Regions from separate parts of the Synechococcus sp. CCY9202 genome, predicted to be linked through region 1. Evidence: riboswitches for the same ligand, from Rfam matches in the RefSeq annotation. Region 1 holds a riboswitch; the other holds the start of a gene.
What was found. Region 1 has a riboswitch for cobalamin ahead of VB777_RS07120 (HupE/UreJ family protein). Riboswitches for the same ligand answer to the same signal wherever they lie in the genome.
Positions count from the first base shown of each region.

Region 1 (7,549 bases):
CCCCGCTAACTGGACCCCTGGCGATAAGACCATGAATCCGGATCCCGTCAAGAGCAAGGACTTCTTTGCGGCAGTGAACTGATCGCAACTCAGCCGATCAGATTGAAACGTTCAGGTTGGGCTGATCCCAACAGAGCAGGCAGCTTCTGTCCTGGAGGCAGCTGAACTTTTTCCCATTGCTGATTGCATCAGCTACTCGTCGTTTGTTTTCAAGGTTTTGGGCCCGAAAGGGCCCTTTTTCATGTCTGGCGTCCAGACCTGGCGCCGCAGCGCTGCTTCACAGCAGCGCCAGGGTTCCGGCGCCGCCGTCCAGTCGGGCCCGATGGCCCAGTGGCAGGGCCAGATTCGGCCTGCCATGCCCCACGGGCAATCGACCCACCAGGGGGATGCCCAGATCACCGAGGCGCTCCCGCAGCACCTCCTCCATCGAGAGATCGCCAGGCATCACGTCGTCTGGCGTCCACTGGAAGCGGCCCAGTCCGATGCCGGCCACCCCTGCCAGCAGCCCGGCGCTCCTCCATTGGGTGAGCATCCGATCCACCCGGTAGGGGGCCTCACCCACATCCTCAAAGACCACAATCCGCCCCCGCAGATCCGGCAACCAAGCGGTGCCGATCAGATGCGTCGCCACCGTGAGGTTGGTCACCACCAGGGGCCCTTCCGTGATGCCGCTGCGCCAGCCCTGTCCCTGGAGGGGGTCGACCGGCTGGCGCCGCAGCAGGTGCACCAGCCGCTGCCATTGGCCGGCGTCGCCGTGCAGGCCCCCATGGATTGCGCCGCCCAGACCAGCCGCGCACTGGGCCAGCAGCAAGGCGCTGGCATCGGAGAAGCCCATCAGCCAGATCGGCCGAGGCGGCGGTTGCCAGCCACTCTCGAGCAGCCGGGCACTGCCCCAGCCGGCTGTGACGGCCAGTACGCCCTCCGCCCGTTGGTCACCGATCGCCTGCTCCCAGGCCAGGCAGCGTTGGCGGTCTGTACCAGAGAACCAGTGCCAGCGCAGACGGGTCGCTGGCGGCACCAGCAGCTCCCAGCCGGCGCTCGCGATTCGCGCTTCCAGGCTGGTCTGTTCCGATTCGGGATCCTCCCACCAGGTGCCGGGTGCGATCGCCACCAGCCGGCTGCCGGCCGTCAGGGGCGGAGGCATGGGCAGGGCCGGAGCCTGCCCGGCGGGTCCTTGGGAAAGGGCATCTGCTGGGCCAACCCCTGCCGCTCGGACCGCCGCCGCCATCCCCACACCACCAGCTCCCGCCAGCGCAGCCAGAAAGGAACGGCGGTGCAACGTCATCTGCAGACGGGCTGGCTCAGGAGCCCACCGCCTCCAGCAGGCGCCGTCCATCCATGCCGCCGGTGACGGGATCGCAGGCCCGTTCCGGGTGGGGCATCAGACCAAGCACATTGCCACCGGCATTCGTAAGGCCGGCCACGTTGCCCACGGAGCCGTTGGGGTTGTCGGCATAGCGCAACACCACGCAGCCCTGATCCTCCAGCTGCTTCAACCGCTCGGGTTCCACCTGATAACGACCTTCACCGTGGGCAATCGGCAGGGTGATGCTCTCACCGGCTCCATAGCCGCCGAGCCAGCGGCAGTGACCCGGTTGCACCTCCAGGCGGCTGGGTTCACAGAGGAAGTGCAGCTTCTCGTTGCGGGTGAGCGCCCCAGGCAGCAGGCCCAGTTCCGTCAACACCTGAAAGCCATTGCAGATGCCCAGCACCGGTCCGCCCCGCTCCGCGAAGGCGAGCACCTCCTGCAGCACCGGCGCGAACCGGGCGATGGCGCCGCAGCGCAGGTAGTCGCCATAGCTGAAGCCTCCGGGCAGCACCACCGCCTCCAGCCCGGCGAGATCGCGCTCCTCATGCCAGAGGAAACGGGTGGAGCGACCCAGGCAGCCCTCCATGGCCCAGCGCACATCCCGGTCGCAGTTGGAACCGGGGAACACCACGATGCCGATGGTCATGAGGGGGAAGTGGGGTGCGGGTACTGCGAGGGGGTGAAGCCGAGCCTGGTCCGAAGCGCTTTGGAGCCGCCTGGATCAACCGAGCTCCTGCAGGTCGAGGGTCCAGTTCTCGATCACCGGGTTGGCCAGCAGCCGATCGCTGAGCAGTTCAGCCTGGGCCTGCGCCGTGGCGCGGTCCGGCGCCTCCAGCTCCAGTTCGATCGCCTTGCCGATCCGCAACCGCGTCACTCCATCGACCCCCAGGCGGGCAGCGGCGGCCCGGGTGGCTTCGCCGGCCGGATCGAGCACCGAGGGGCGCAGGGACACCTGAACGCGAGCGCTGTAGAGGGGCACCGGGGCTGTCGGAGATTTGTTAAATCTTGGCAGCCCATCGCCCCCTTGACAGCCGCGGTAGTCAGCTTGAAGGGGTACCAGCTGCCCCGCCGTGCTGCCCGTGTCTCCATCGCTGGATCTGTGGCAACCGGTGGTGATGCTGGCGCTGTTGCTTGGACCGATCGCTGCACTGCCGGCCCAGGCGGATCCTGGCGGCTCCGATCCGGAATCAAGCTCCAGCTCTCCGATCGTGAGTCTTGATTGCCGCCTGGCCGATGGGCCCTGGCAACCCTGCGCGATGACGGTGATGAGCATCGGTGAGCGCTGGCAGCTGCAGGTGGGTGAGCGCCGCTACGACTTCCAGCACGACGGATCCGGCAGCGTGCGCATGCGCCAGGACCAGGCCGCTGGAGGCTGGCGCGAGGTGGAGAGCACCTGGAGCGCGGATGCTTCCCTCTGCTGGGATGGACTCTGCGCCCGAGGTGATATCCCCCTCGACTGAATCACCGTCAAGGTGCAGGGGCAGAGTCGAGTGCATCGAGCAGGCAGACCTTGCAGGCCTCCGCGTCGAGACCCAGCCCCAGGGCCACCAGTTCAAGCCCAGGCTCGCCGGCCAGCTGGCTGGAGGGGGCGGTTTCGTACCAGCACTCCAGACGCGGACCCACGGCCTGAATCTGCAGGGGGCGTGGACGGCCCTGCTGCCACAACCAACCCTTGAGCCGGATCAGCCCCTGGCGCTGGATCAGCTCAGCGATGCCTGGCTCCACCTGCTGACGCGACCAGTCGCCGGCCAGGCGCAACACCGCCGAACCCATCGCCACGTGGGCGTGGTGTTGATCGTGGTCGTCGGGATGGTGGTCGTGGTCGTCGTCGAGGTGCTCGCCGTGCTGATGAGCGTCAGCCTCGTCTGGCCGGCGGAGCTGCAGCACCAGCTCCGGGCTGATGTCACCCCGCTGCATCGGCAGAACGGCCGTGGCGCTGCGCAGGCGTGGATGGAGCTGCTGGCGCAGGCGATCGAGATCGTCTGGGCTGATGCGATCGGCTCGGCTGATCAGCACCAGATCCGCCGCCTCGAGCTGGTCTTCGAACAGGTCCTCGATCGCCGTGGCGTGATCCAGGCTCGGATCCGCCAGGCGTTGCGCCTCCAGCACAGCCGGATCCGCCACCACATGGCCAGCCGCCAGCGCTTCACCATCCACCACGGTGACCACGGCATGGACCCGCGTGCGGGTGCGGATCTCAGGCCAGCGGAAGGCATCCACCAACGGAGCCGGCAGGGCGAGGCCACTGGTTTCGACGACGATGCCGTCGAGCTGGTCCGAGCGCTCCAGCAGCCGCGTCATGGTGGGCAGGAAGTCGTCCTGCACGGTGCAGCAGAGGCAGCCGTTGGTCAGTTCCACCAACCGGCCTTCGGCTTCCTCTTCCGGGCAGAAGCCGCAATCGCGCAGCAGCGATCCATCGATGCCCACATCACCGAATTCGTTAACGAGAACGGCGAGACGCTGACCGCTGTTCAGAAGCAGATGGCGCAGCAGGGTGGTCTTGCCGGCGCCAAGAAAGCCGGTCACCACCGTGACTGGAAGGCGGGAATTCAAGGGGGCCATGGTTGGGTTCAGCCCACCAGGCTCGACCAGGCCCAGGCGCCACCGCAGCCGATCAGCCCGGCCGCCATCAGGCGCTGGCGGGTCGGGGTGAGGCTGGCAGCGGCCCGGCGCATCGCCCAGAGCGACACCAGCAGCAGAGCCAACTGACTGAGCATCAGGCCGATCAGATAGCTGCCGGTCGGACCGGCCGTCCAACCCAGAACGGCATCACTCAGCACGTAGCCATGCAAGGCAAAGGCAGGCACCAGAACCCATCGGGGCAGCCTGTCGAGCAGAACCAGGCCCACCAGGGTGAGGGTGAACGCCACGGCTGCTTCGGCTCCGGGCAGGTTGGGCAAAGCCAGCCCCAGAGCACTGCCGCCCAGACCGGTGGCCAGCAGGGCCACCATCCAGGTGGCACGCTGCTGCAGCCCCACCAGCGACAGGGCCAGCAGGAAGAGCAGATGGTCGGGACCCAGAAGCGGATGGGCCAGGCCGCTGATCAGTCCATGGATCGGCGTGGGCTTCAGCCCCATCAGCTCCATGGCATGGTGCGCCTGTGCCGGCCCCGACAGCAACAGACCAGCCAGCAGAAGGATCGGCAGGCCACAGAGCGGCAGGAGACTGGAGTGAAGACGTCGGACTGGGGCAACAGATTCCGGGGACTGTGGCGTGCGAAGCCAGAGGGGGCCGGAGCCCTCCTGGGAGCCAGGGAAAGACATGCAGGGGTCCGGTCCGCGCCGGGATCGAGAGAGCAACCGGTGGGCGTTCTGGCTGGGCTCCAGGACTGGAGCCATCACAGCTGCGGGACAGCGCCGGATTTTCACCGGACTTTCCCCGTTACCTCCGGAGGCTGTTCCCCTCCGGAACCGGAGCTCGAATCTATGCGGTCAGACAAGCAGCGGGCTTTGCAGCGGTCGCCATGGCAATCCAACGCATCAAGGGATTGGTCTCACCTGGGCTTGGTCGGCTTCGGTCTGGTTGGCCATAGCTCGACTGGCCTCGGCTTGGTTTGCTCAGCGGCAACCCAGGCTTTCGGCTGTGCTGACGCCTGTGACTGGATTGGAGCCGCTGGCTCGCTTGCAGAGGGCCTTCTGTTCGGTCAGATCGAGCACCGCATCGCTGAAATCGGCGCCGCTGATCTCGGCATCGCGGAAGCGGCTCTGCATCAGCATGGCGTTGCGCAGCCGGGCGTCCCGCAGATCGGCACCATCAAATCGACTGGCGTAGGCCACCACATCGCCCAGGTCGGCCCCCTGCAGATTGGCGCCGCGCAGGTTGCTGGAATTGAACACGGCACCCCGCAGATCGGTGTCGCTGAGGTCGTAGCCCTGCAGCTCGGCCTTGAGAAATTCCTGCTGCTTCAGGTCGCGGCCGTGCATGTCCGGTTGCAGGTCCTGGACGGACCGTTGGCCGCGCAGCTCCGGCGCCGTGATCGCCCCAGCTGGAAGGGCTCCGCCGAGCCAGGCGGGCCCGGCGAGCAGCACGGACGTGCTCAGCAGCAGAGCGAGTGGGGCCTTCCTGCTGAGCATCCAGCCGCCACAACGGGCCAGGAACCGCAGACAACGGCGGAGCATCACGGCGCGGGTACGGTGGCCCTTCAAGTTATGCCAAGGGGTTCGCCAGCGCGAGCACCCCTGGCAACGGCCTCCTGTTCATGAGCATGTCCCTGCGGGTGGTGGTGCCACCCCATCCCCTGATCGGCCACTGGCTCACGTTGCTGCGCGATGCCCAGACCCCGCCCGCCCTCTTTGCCACCGGCATGGCCGAGCTGGGACGCTGGCTCACCTACGAAGCCCTGCGCGACTGGTTGCCCCATCAGCGGGTGACCGTCCAGACCGACCTGGCCTCGACCGAAGGCACGGTGGTGGATGCCTCGGTGCCGGTGCTGGTGGTGCCGATGCTGCGGGGCGGGCTGGGGCTCTGGCAGGGAGGCCAGACCGTGCTGCCCGTCGCCACGGTGGCCCATGTGGCGGTGCAACCCACCGGCTCCGGCGATCTGTTCTGGGCACTCGACGCCCTGCCCGCGGTGATCGCTTCCCGGGTGGGGGTGCTGGTCTACGCCCCGGAAATCGGCGATGGGCGCGACCTGATCGCCGTGCTGCAGCGCCTGCAGCAGCGGGGCGTGGAGGGCCAGCGGCTGCGGGTGATCTCAACCCTGGCGGCCCGTCCCGGTCTGAGTGCCATCGCTGAAGCTTTCCCGGATCTCACCGTCTATTGCGCCTGCATCGACGCTGAGCTGGATCCGGCCGGCAGGCTCTCACCGGGAATCGGCGACGTTGTCCTTCGCTTGTTCGGCAGTCTCGGGGCTGCTGCCTAGGCTCAGGTTCGTCGCTCCCGTACCGGAAGAGCCCATGTCCACCTCTCGCCGTTCCTCGGGTCCGGATGCAGGCGGCAACCCTGGCTATGGCAGAAGCAGTCTGGTGCTCAGCGCCTTCGCCGGTGCGGCACTGGGGGCGGCAGGACTGGGCTGGTGGCTGCTCAATCAAGCGGATCGCCGCCGCCAGCGACTGCGGCAGGAGCGACTGCTGCGCCTCTCACGCCTGCAGGGCGCTGGAGCCGGGGACAGCGGATCTTCGGATGAGGGCCTGACCTCCAGACCAGCCGATGGCAGCCCCAGCGAGGCCCAGTTGCACGACAAGGTGCAGCAGCTCAACCAGGCCATTGAAGATGTGCGGCGACAGCTCGAAAGCCTCACCACCAACGGTAATCGTGCTGTGAATCGGGCTTCCAACGGAGACAGCTGAGCCGGATCGGTAGGTTGCTCTCACAGCCAGTTCCGCTCGCCCGCCATGCTCCGCTCCGCTGCCATCACCCAGGGCATCCAGCGTTCACCCAACCGGGCCATGTTGCGGGCCGTTGGTTTTGGAGACGGCGACTTCAACAAACCGATCATCGGCATCGCCAACGGCTACAGCACGATCACGCCCTGCAATCTGGGGCTGAACGATCTCACCCGTTGCGCCGAGCAGGCTGCCCATGCCGCCGGGGCCATGCCCCAGACCTTCGGCACGATCACGGTGAGCGATGGCATCTCGATGGGTACCGAGGGGATGAAATATTCCCTGGTCAGCCGGGAGGTGATCGCCGATTCGATCGAAACCGCCTGCAACGCCCAGAGCATGGACGGGCTGCTGGCGATCGGTGGCTGCGACAAGAACATGCCAGGCGCCATGCTGGCCATGGCCCGCATGAACATTCCGGCCATCTTTGTGTATGGCGGCACCATCAAGCCCGGCAAGCTCGGCCCCTGCGATCTCACCGTGGTGAGTGCGTTTGAGGCGGTGGGTCAGTTCTCCGGCGGACGCATCGCCGAGGAGGAACTGGTGGCGATCGAGAAGAACGCCTGCCCGGGTGCTGGAAGCTGCGGCGGCATGTTCACCGCAAACACGATGAGCTCCGCCTTTGAGGCGATGGGGCTGAGCCTTCCCTACAGCTCCACCATGGCGGCCGAAGATCCGGAGAAAGCCGAGAGTGCGGCCCGATCAGCCGAGGTGCTGGTGGAGGCGATCGCCAACAACATCCGCCCGCGCGACCTGCTCACCCGCGAGGCCTTTGAGAATGCGATCAGTGTGATCATGGCGGTGGGCGGTTCCACCAATTCAGTGCTGCACCTGCTGGCGATCGCCCGCACAGCCGGCGTGGAACTCTCGATCGATGATTTCGAGCAGATCCGCCAGCGGGTGCCGGTGATCTGCG
Region 1 is NZ_JAYGID010000052.1:3,638-11,186, forward strand. Features, by position in the region: gene VB777_RS07090 (peroxiredoxin) at 1-82, shown strand, start outside; gene VB777_RS07095 (S66 peptidase family protein) at 278-1,285, opposite strand; gene purQ (phosphoribosylformylglycinamidine synthase subunit PurQ) at 1,302-1,955, opposite strand; gene purS (phosphoribosylformylglycinamidine synthase subunit PurS) at 2,031-2,288, opposite strand; gene VB777_RS07110 (hypothetical protein) at 2,389-2,769, shown strand; gene cobW (cobalamin biosynthesis protein CobW) at 2,777-3,871, opposite strand; gene VB777_RS07120 (HupE/UreJ family protein) at 3,880-4,428, opposite strand; cobalamin riboswitch at 4,593-4,739, opposite strand; gene VB777_RS07125 (pentapeptide repeat-containing protein) at 4,867-5,382, opposite strand; gene upp (uracil phosphoribosyltransferase) at 5,508-6,170, shown strand; gene VB777_RS07135 (hypothetical protein) at 6,205-6,597, shown strand; gene ilvD (dihydroxy-acid dehydratase) at 6,643-7,549, shown strand, end outside.

Region 2 (7,549 bases), on a different contig from region 1:
ACATGATTCTGGCCTACACCGAAGCCGAAGATGTGAGCCTGAATGTGGGCTTCTATTACATGGCCAATGCCGCCGGCCGCCTCGTGGGCACCCTGCTCTCGGGCGCTCTTTTCCTGGTCGGCGGGCTGCAGGCCTGCCTGTGGGCTTCGTGCCTGCTGGTGGCGCTGGCCTTCCTCTCCGGCACGCGTCTGCCCGCACCACCACGTCAGCTGCAGCCGGCATGAACCCGGACCAGGAGCTGTTTGCATCCGCTGTGAGGCATCTTTCGCCGGTTTTCCTGTCCACTGCTGGAAGCCCTTACCCAGGGCTTCCGCATGCGCTTCTCCATCCCTGATGCGGCCGCGACGATCGCCGATCGAATTGTGCAGAAGCGCCACCATGACTGGATCGAGGCGATTTTCGCGTCGCACCGATACGTGTGCTCAGCCATTCGGCCCAGCCCAGTCGGGCTGCTGGGCCCCTCACCTGCTGCGTGATGGCCAGCATCTGAGGATCGCCTGGCCTGGCACATCCGTGGCATCACTGCCCTGGCGATCGGCTTGGTGGTGGTGGGTGCCCTGATCCGGCTGGGTGGGGTGCTCTGAACTCGCTCGATCCCCACAACAAAGCCCGCAGCCGTGATCGTTTTCAGATCAGCTGTTTTTCAGTCTCTCGCCTGCGGGGGATCTCCTTCTTTCCGGCTCCCTCCTTGGCCTGCCCAGTCGTTCTGGCGGGTGCGTGCGGATACGGGGGACCGGCCCTGCGGACACCTGCCTTGGCCCTGTCAGGAGAGCCAGGCCCCGCCCAGCGGCCAGTCGTGCCGCCTCCTGCACGGCCGTGATGCAGCGCTGGGCCCGGCGTTTGGCATCGTCCTGGCCCTGGGCGCGCAGCAGGTAACCCTCCAGCGCCTTCGGGGTTTCGATCAGTGCCAGCAGGCCAGCGGGGCGTGCAGAGAGGGAGCCATCCACAAGCAGGCGGCTCACCAGGCCGTGGGTGATCCCACAGCTGCTCCCCTGCGGAGCCGGCTGCCAACAGATCCTGGCGAAGCACTCCCAGCAGCGATTGCTTGAGGGCATCGAGCTGGCCCGGCCGCAGCCGGCGGCTGTTGGGCAGGCCCACGGTGGTGCGGGGACAGCCCCCGCGGTTTCACAGGGACATTGAACGCGGCGCCACGGCCGCCAACGGAGATCGAGCTCAACCCGCCCCTGGTGAAAGCGAAAGCCCATGGCGATCCGCGGCTGTTCTCGCGGGTGGTGCCGGAGCAGGTTTCAGGTTGCCCTGCTGATGCAGCAGTCCGCAAATCCATGCACCCAGCGCGTACAACCGTTGGCTCTGCAGACTCCAGAGAAGGAGGGGTTCGCCTCAGAAGCAGCGTTGCGCTGTCTGGGTGGCAAAAGGTACGGGAACAGGTACTCCAGCAACCCCCCACAGCCGCAGAGAAGGCGTACTTTGAACTTGAGAGGAGGCCCGGTAGCCAACCCGACCCTCACCCTCCAACAGAGTCCGGCCAGGGATCATCCGAGCCGGTGTGCACAAAGGAGGTGCGCCAACGATGCGACACACAACAGGTGAACGTGATGGCGCGGCGCGAACGCCATCCCGTAACCGCAGAGAGCCATACGCCAGTTCTGATTCCCGCGTGATGAACCCCCGGGCTGCATAACCCGAGCCGGGATCACAGCCGAGAAGGTCAAGCCCCGAGCATCTCTTCTCCCAGACGTGATCTCCTTCCCTTCCCTGCCAGGCCCCAGACAGGACATGCGTGAACCACAGACACCCGATCGGCCGTTCCTGGTGTGAGGACGTGACCGCCGCAACCGGTGCTAAGGCGCCCCCCACGGGGCGCCTTCCTGTTGGGCATGGGGTCCTCACGCTTCAGCGGAGCGACAGGGCAAGTCCATGGCTCAGCGTTGCAGCTTGGAGCCCCCACAGTCCTGCCAGCTGCCGAGCAGACGAGCCAGTTCATCCTTCATGGCACTGAGCTCGGAGATCCGCTGGTCAATCGAGGCCATCCTGGTCGCAATGCTGTCTTTCAGGACAGAGCAGTTGCAGACACCAGCTCGCCGGACCTCCAGGATCTTCGCCAGCTCGGGAATCGATACATCCATCGCTCGCAGCGCCCGAATGATCGTCAGCTCAGCGAGATTCTCCTGATCAAACAACCTGTATCCCGCTGCGGATCGAGCCTTGGGCTGGAGCAGTCCCTCGTCGCAGTAGTAGCGGATCGTCTTGACGGAGAGGCCTGTTCGCCTGGCCACCTCGCCGATGCGCAGGCCCGGCATGGGCACCGATGACAGCGATCCCCGCAAGGGCACAACCTGAACCCTCCAGTCCATGGAAGCTTCTCCAGCCTAGGCACCGTCAAGCGACAGCAGCCCTGTCAACAACTGTCCATTGATCACGGATTACTGGAGACTTTCGCTAGGCTGTCGGTCCAGCAGGCGCTCTGCGCTCATCACCCGTCCCATGTCGCACCGTTTCAGTCCGTGGGGCGTGCAGGCGGCAGCCACGATCGGAGCCAACCTCCTGTTCTCCGCCGCGGCTCTGGCCGCTCCAGCCGCAGGTTCGGGCGGCGTCCCGGCGATGTATGCCACTCAGGCAGAAGCGGAGAAAGCCGCCAAGCTGCACTTCAACTGCACGGGCGCCCACAGGATGGGCAACCAGTGGATGCCCTGTACCGAGCACGGTGATGGCCAGGGCTCCGGGCCCTCCCACTGAGGATGAGCACTTCCATGGCCCAATGTGGGGACAAGCCCAAGCGGATCGCCTTCGGGGTAGCGCCCCTGGGCATCATCTCGATCGGCATCGTGCCGATGGGGGTGGTGAGCATCGGCGTGGTGCCGATGGGCGTCATCAGCATTGGCGTGGTGGGGATGGGTGTGCTGAACGCCTGTGTGGTGGGAATGGGCGTGCTGGTGGCGGGAGTGAATGTGATGGGGGTCTGGTGGGCAGGCATGGAAGGCATGGGCCCGCAGCGCCTGGGGGCTCCTCCCAGTGCCCTGCATCAGCACCACCACAGCTCCGATAGCCAGTTGCCGGCCAACCTGTTGGCTTACCCCACCCGAGAGGAGGCCCTGGAGCAAGCCCGGAAACTCGGCTGCAGCGGCGTCCATGCCATGGGCTCCCTCTGGATGCCCTGCTCCCAGCACCCGCAGTAGGGGAAGTCCTCGGTGACCGTCAGCCGATTGAGGATGGAAGGCAACGGCCTGAGATCGATGACGCGAACCACCTGGCCATGGGCCTGGCTGGCCGGGGTCGCCCTGGCCCTGGTGCCGATGTCTGTCTGGGCCCATGCCGATGCACACCCCGGTGGTGGTTTCGTGGCCGGATTGCTTCACCCCATCTCGGGCCTCGATCACGTGGTGGCGATGGTGGCCGTGGGCCTCTGGGGTGCGGTGCTCGGCCCACCGGCCCTGTGGGTGCTGCCGGTGGCCTTCCCCATGGTGATGGCCCTCGGGGGGCTGCTCGGTCTACTGGGCATTCCGATTCCGGGGGTGGAGATCGGCATCGCCGTCTCGGGTCTGGTGATGGGGCTGATGGTGCTGTTCGAGCTCCGACCGCCCCTGTGGCTGGCGGCGCTGATCGTTTCCGCCTTCGCGGTGTTTCACGGCCATGCCCATGGCGCGGAACTGCCGGCCGGCAGCAACGCCCTGCTCTACAGCCTGGCCTTTGTCCTGGCGACAGGGCTGCTGCATCTGCTCGGGATCCTGCTGGGAGAAACGCGCCGCTGGCCCGGTGGTCGGCGCTTTGTGCAAGGGGCCGGTGGGGTGGTGGCGCTGGTGGGGCTGTGGTTCCTGGAGCAGGCCCTCACGTGATCGCGCTCCTCGCCCATCTCACCCCCTCCGGCTTCGGGCCCTGGGGTGATGGCATGGCGCGGCTGTTTCTGGAGCCCACCGAGCTGCTGCTGGTGATCGCCCTGGTGCTGCTGGGCGTGCAGGCCCGCCAGCCCTGCAGCGATCGCCTGCCCTTGCTGCTGCCGCTGGCCTGGCTGCTGGGGGGCCTGATCGGCCTGCGCCTGCCATCGCCCCTGCTGCTGGCCGTCGTCTGCACAGGCCTGTTGGCGGCCCTGGGCTTGCTGGTGGCCCTCGGTCTGCGGCTGCGGCAGGCGCAGCTGCTGCCCCTCGCTGCTGGCCTGGCGGGGCTGTTCGCCCTGGTGGCGGGATCGGCCCTGGCCGGTCATTCAGGAGCGCTGCCGGCCCTGCTGGGGGAGACCGTGGCGATCGCGGTGTTGAGCCTGCTGCTTGCGCAGGCTCTGGCACCGCCGCATCCGCGCTGGCTGGCGATCGGCCTGCGGGTGGGCGGCAGCTGGATCACCGCCGCCTCGTTGCTGATGTTCGGTTGGCTGGTCCGCCACCCACAGTGATGCCTCTGCAGCCAGCCGGACCCACAATGGAGACCACGGTTCCAGTGGGTCACTCCCTGGAGGCAACGAGGAAAGTCCGGTGGGGCGCAGGGTTCTCCTGAGCCGAGTCCGGCGCTGTCCCGCAGCTGTGATGGGGGCCATGGCCCTCTCAGCCAGAACGCTCGCCGTGTTGAGCCCCTTCTTCGCCGGCGCGGACCGGATTCCATCATGACCCTTTCTGCTTCTGCCCGATCTCTGGCCCTGTTTGGCGCGGCCTCAGCACTGGCATTGCTGCTGGATCAGCCCGCCCAGGCCCATGGCATCGCCCACGGCGGCATCGCCGCCGGCTTCCTGCACCCGATCAGCGGTGTCGATCACCTGCTGCTGCTGGTGGGCATCGGGGCCGCCGCCTCCTGCATTTCTGCGCAGCTGCTGCTCTGGGCTCTGGCTGGGGCGATCGGCGGTGGTGTGTTTGGAGCGATGGGCGGCACCTTGCCGGCCCAGGAGTTCCTCGCGGCCCTTGCGATCACAGCGGTGGCCGTGCTGGTGCTGCGCTGCCTGCGCTCCAAGCAGAGTCCGCAGTTGGGTGCCTGCGCCGCTGTAGTGGCCGCCGCCGTGGCGGTGCACGCCATGCTCCATGGCCTGGAGGCACCGGCCGATGGCTCCGCCGCTCTCTGGTGGCTTGGGGCTTTCACGGGTTCGGTGCTGGTGAGCGGCGGCAGCTTCCTGCTGCTGCGGCGCCTGCCTGTGGCCTGGACCCGTGGTGTGGCGCTACTGCTCGCTCTATGCGGCGGCGTGGTGGCTCTCGGGCCTGCCGGGCTGTTGATCCGCTGAGCCGGACTCGGGAACCCTGGCTGCACCCACCTCGCCACTGCAGATCCGTCCTCACGAGTCAGCCATCAGCGAGGCCGAGGCCCAGCTGGCCTGGGTGGAGCAGAGTCAGGCGGTGATGGTGGCTGTGGATGCGGCCGGGGCCGCGGTGGGCACGTACTACCTGAGGCCCAACTCCCTGGCTCTCGGTGCCCACGTCGCCAACGCTGGCTATGTGGTGGCTGAGCACTGCCGGCGCCAGGGTGTGGGCAGCCGGCTTTGTCAGCACTCCCTGCAGGCGGCGCGGCGGCTGGGCTTTCGGGCGATGCAGTTCAACCTGGTGAGCACCAACACCGCCGGCCTCCGCTGCTGGCAGCGCAACGGCTTTCAGGTGGTGGGCACCCTGCCGGGGGCGTTCCGCCATAGGCAGTTGGGCGATGTAGATGCCCTATGCCCTGGTCATGTTCCAGTGCTTGTTGGAGGGGCCCAGTGGATGAAGGCAGTATCAGGGTGCTCTTCACAGGAAGCTGGATCCTTTTCCCTGCGGTGATTCCTGCATGGTCCAAAGCTTGATCTCGGCTCAATGAGAGGTTCGACGCCTGCAGGGCAGACCATTCTGCAGTGACAGGCCGTTGCGCCAGGACAACCAACAATTCTCCCTCGCCACCCCTGGGATTGGAATTCATAGGATTAAAACCACTCGATTCCTTGGCGATGGGCTCCTCTTTCTCCCCGGATCCTCTGACCAAACACTCGACCAGGGTTCTGGCCAATGTTTCCTGCATGGCCGCCATCGCTCTGGCAGCTACCCTCGGGCAACCGGCCTGGGCCCGTGCGGGCAACACCCCGGACCCGGCACGGGTCGTGGCCCAGGCTCCCGCACCCGCCATCACGATGCAGCAGGCCATCACCAAAGCCACTGCGGCCGTCCCCGGGGGAAGGGTGATCGAGATCGATCTCGACCGGGAGAAGGGCCGAGTGATCTGGGAGGCCCTGGTGGAGAGCTCCAAGGGCCGATTCGAAATCTATGTGGACGCCACCACCGGAGAGATCCTCAAGAAGGAACCCGATAACTGATGGTACGGCTGACCGGTGTTGCACGTCTGGCCGCTCCCTTACGCCCGATGGAGTCAGGGGCTCGAGATCGTGAGTGGTGAGTTGCTAAGCAGGGATCCGATTCCGCTGTTCAAGCCCCGCAGCAAGTAGGGCCTCGAGGAGGCCTTCAGAATCTGGGGGCAAATTCAAGGGGTGATCGCAGGTCTGTCTATTGAGTACAGCCAAGATCCGCATCACCGCCATCTCGACGCTGGGCATCGTCCTGTTGCTGATTCAGAGACAGTTATTCCTGGCCGTCAGCGTTGGTATGGCTCTGGTGGGCAGCGGCGGCCTGATCCTGCGCCATGACCGTTGAAGTTGCCCTGGCGATGTTGCAGCGGGACGGCCGCTGGTTGATGCAGCTGCGCGACTAGATTACCAGCATCGTCGCTCCAGGTTGCTGGAGGAAATCAGCTGGCAGCCCCAGCTCCTGAAGTTCGCCATGGTGCAGCACCTTCATCGGCGCACGCCCCCTTGATTTTAGCGCTGAGCTGTCAGTGCCCTTGGAGCAGATGCAACTTCTGGAGGGTCAGGACATGGCGGTGGTTTCAATAGAGGATTTGCTGTCGTGATCGATCTGGACCGCCCGTCTTGGCAATCCTCGCGGGCTGGCCGATGGGCTGCTGGAGGTGATGCAGCACGTGCTCGAAGCCCAGGCCTGAGCACAACAAAGCCCGGAGCGTTGGCCCCGGGCGTTTGTCTCCTCATCCGTGGTGCCGACCCGAGGGGGTGGGGCACAGTTGCACGTGGATTGTGCTTGGCAACAGCCGTGATCGTATTCAGATCAGGGTGGCTTTGGTTGTTTAGCGGAGCTGCTGGCGCTGGCACCTGGGGCCAGGTGTCTATCGGGACGTTCCGTTGGGTCCGGGGCACCTGAGGCGGTGCAATGGACGGCGCCAGGGCTGTTTCAGCAAAACAGCCGCGACTCGCCAGGAACGTCAGTGATCCGTTGAGAGTGTTGGAGCAGGGGCCGGATCGTCAGCGCACTCCTGGCTGCTGCTCAGGTGGGGTGTCTTCCATGCTCTGGAGCCTCCCGGTTGTCGATGCAGTCACGATCGGACGACTGGCGGTTCAGGGCAAGGGCTGGAGCGCGAACGAAACCGCTCTTCACCAAGGGCAATGGGGCTTCATGAAGGGGACTTCACGGTGCTGGCATCACCAGCAACAGCAGCCGGTTGCTCTCCGGATCCAGCAGCCAGGCTTCTGCGCCAAAGGGTTCCTCGCGTGGCGGTTCCTGCAGCGAGGCGCCCAGGCCCAGCGCTGCGGTGATCCAGGTGTTGAGCACGGCAACAGCGCCTGTGCCATCCGACTGGCGTTGCAGGC
Region 2 is NZ_JAYGID010000139.1:2,994-10,542, reverse strand. Features, by position in the region: gene arsJ (organoarsenical effux MFS transporter ArsJ) at 1-224, shown strand, start outside; gene VB777_RS17045 (MerR family transcriptional regulator) at 1,884-2,315, opposite strand; gene VB777_RS17040 (DUF3721 domain-containing protein) at 2,446-2,697, shown strand; gene VB777_RS17035 (hypothetical protein) at 2,712-3,137, shown strand; gene VB777_RS17030 (HupE/UreJ family protein) at 3,195-3,794, shown strand; gene VB777_RS17025 (phosphoglycerate kinase) at 3,791-4,342, shown strand; cobalamin riboswitch at 4,362-4,526, shown strand; gene VB777_RS17020 (HupE/UreJ family protein) at 4,550-5,155, shown strand; gene VB777_RS17015 (GNAT family N-acetyltransferase) at 5,172-5,681, shown strand; gene VB777_RS17010 (PepSY domain-containing protein) at 5,915-6,208, shown strand; gene VB777_RS17005 (hypothetical protein) at 6,399-6,542, shown strand; gene VB777_RS17000 (VOC family protein) at 7,368-7,549, opposite strand, start outside.
Region 2: linked by a shared signal. The riboswitch ahead of VB777_RS17020 (HupE/UreJ family protein) and the one ahead of VB777_RS07120 (HupE/UreJ family protein) in region 1 are both predicted to bind cobalamin.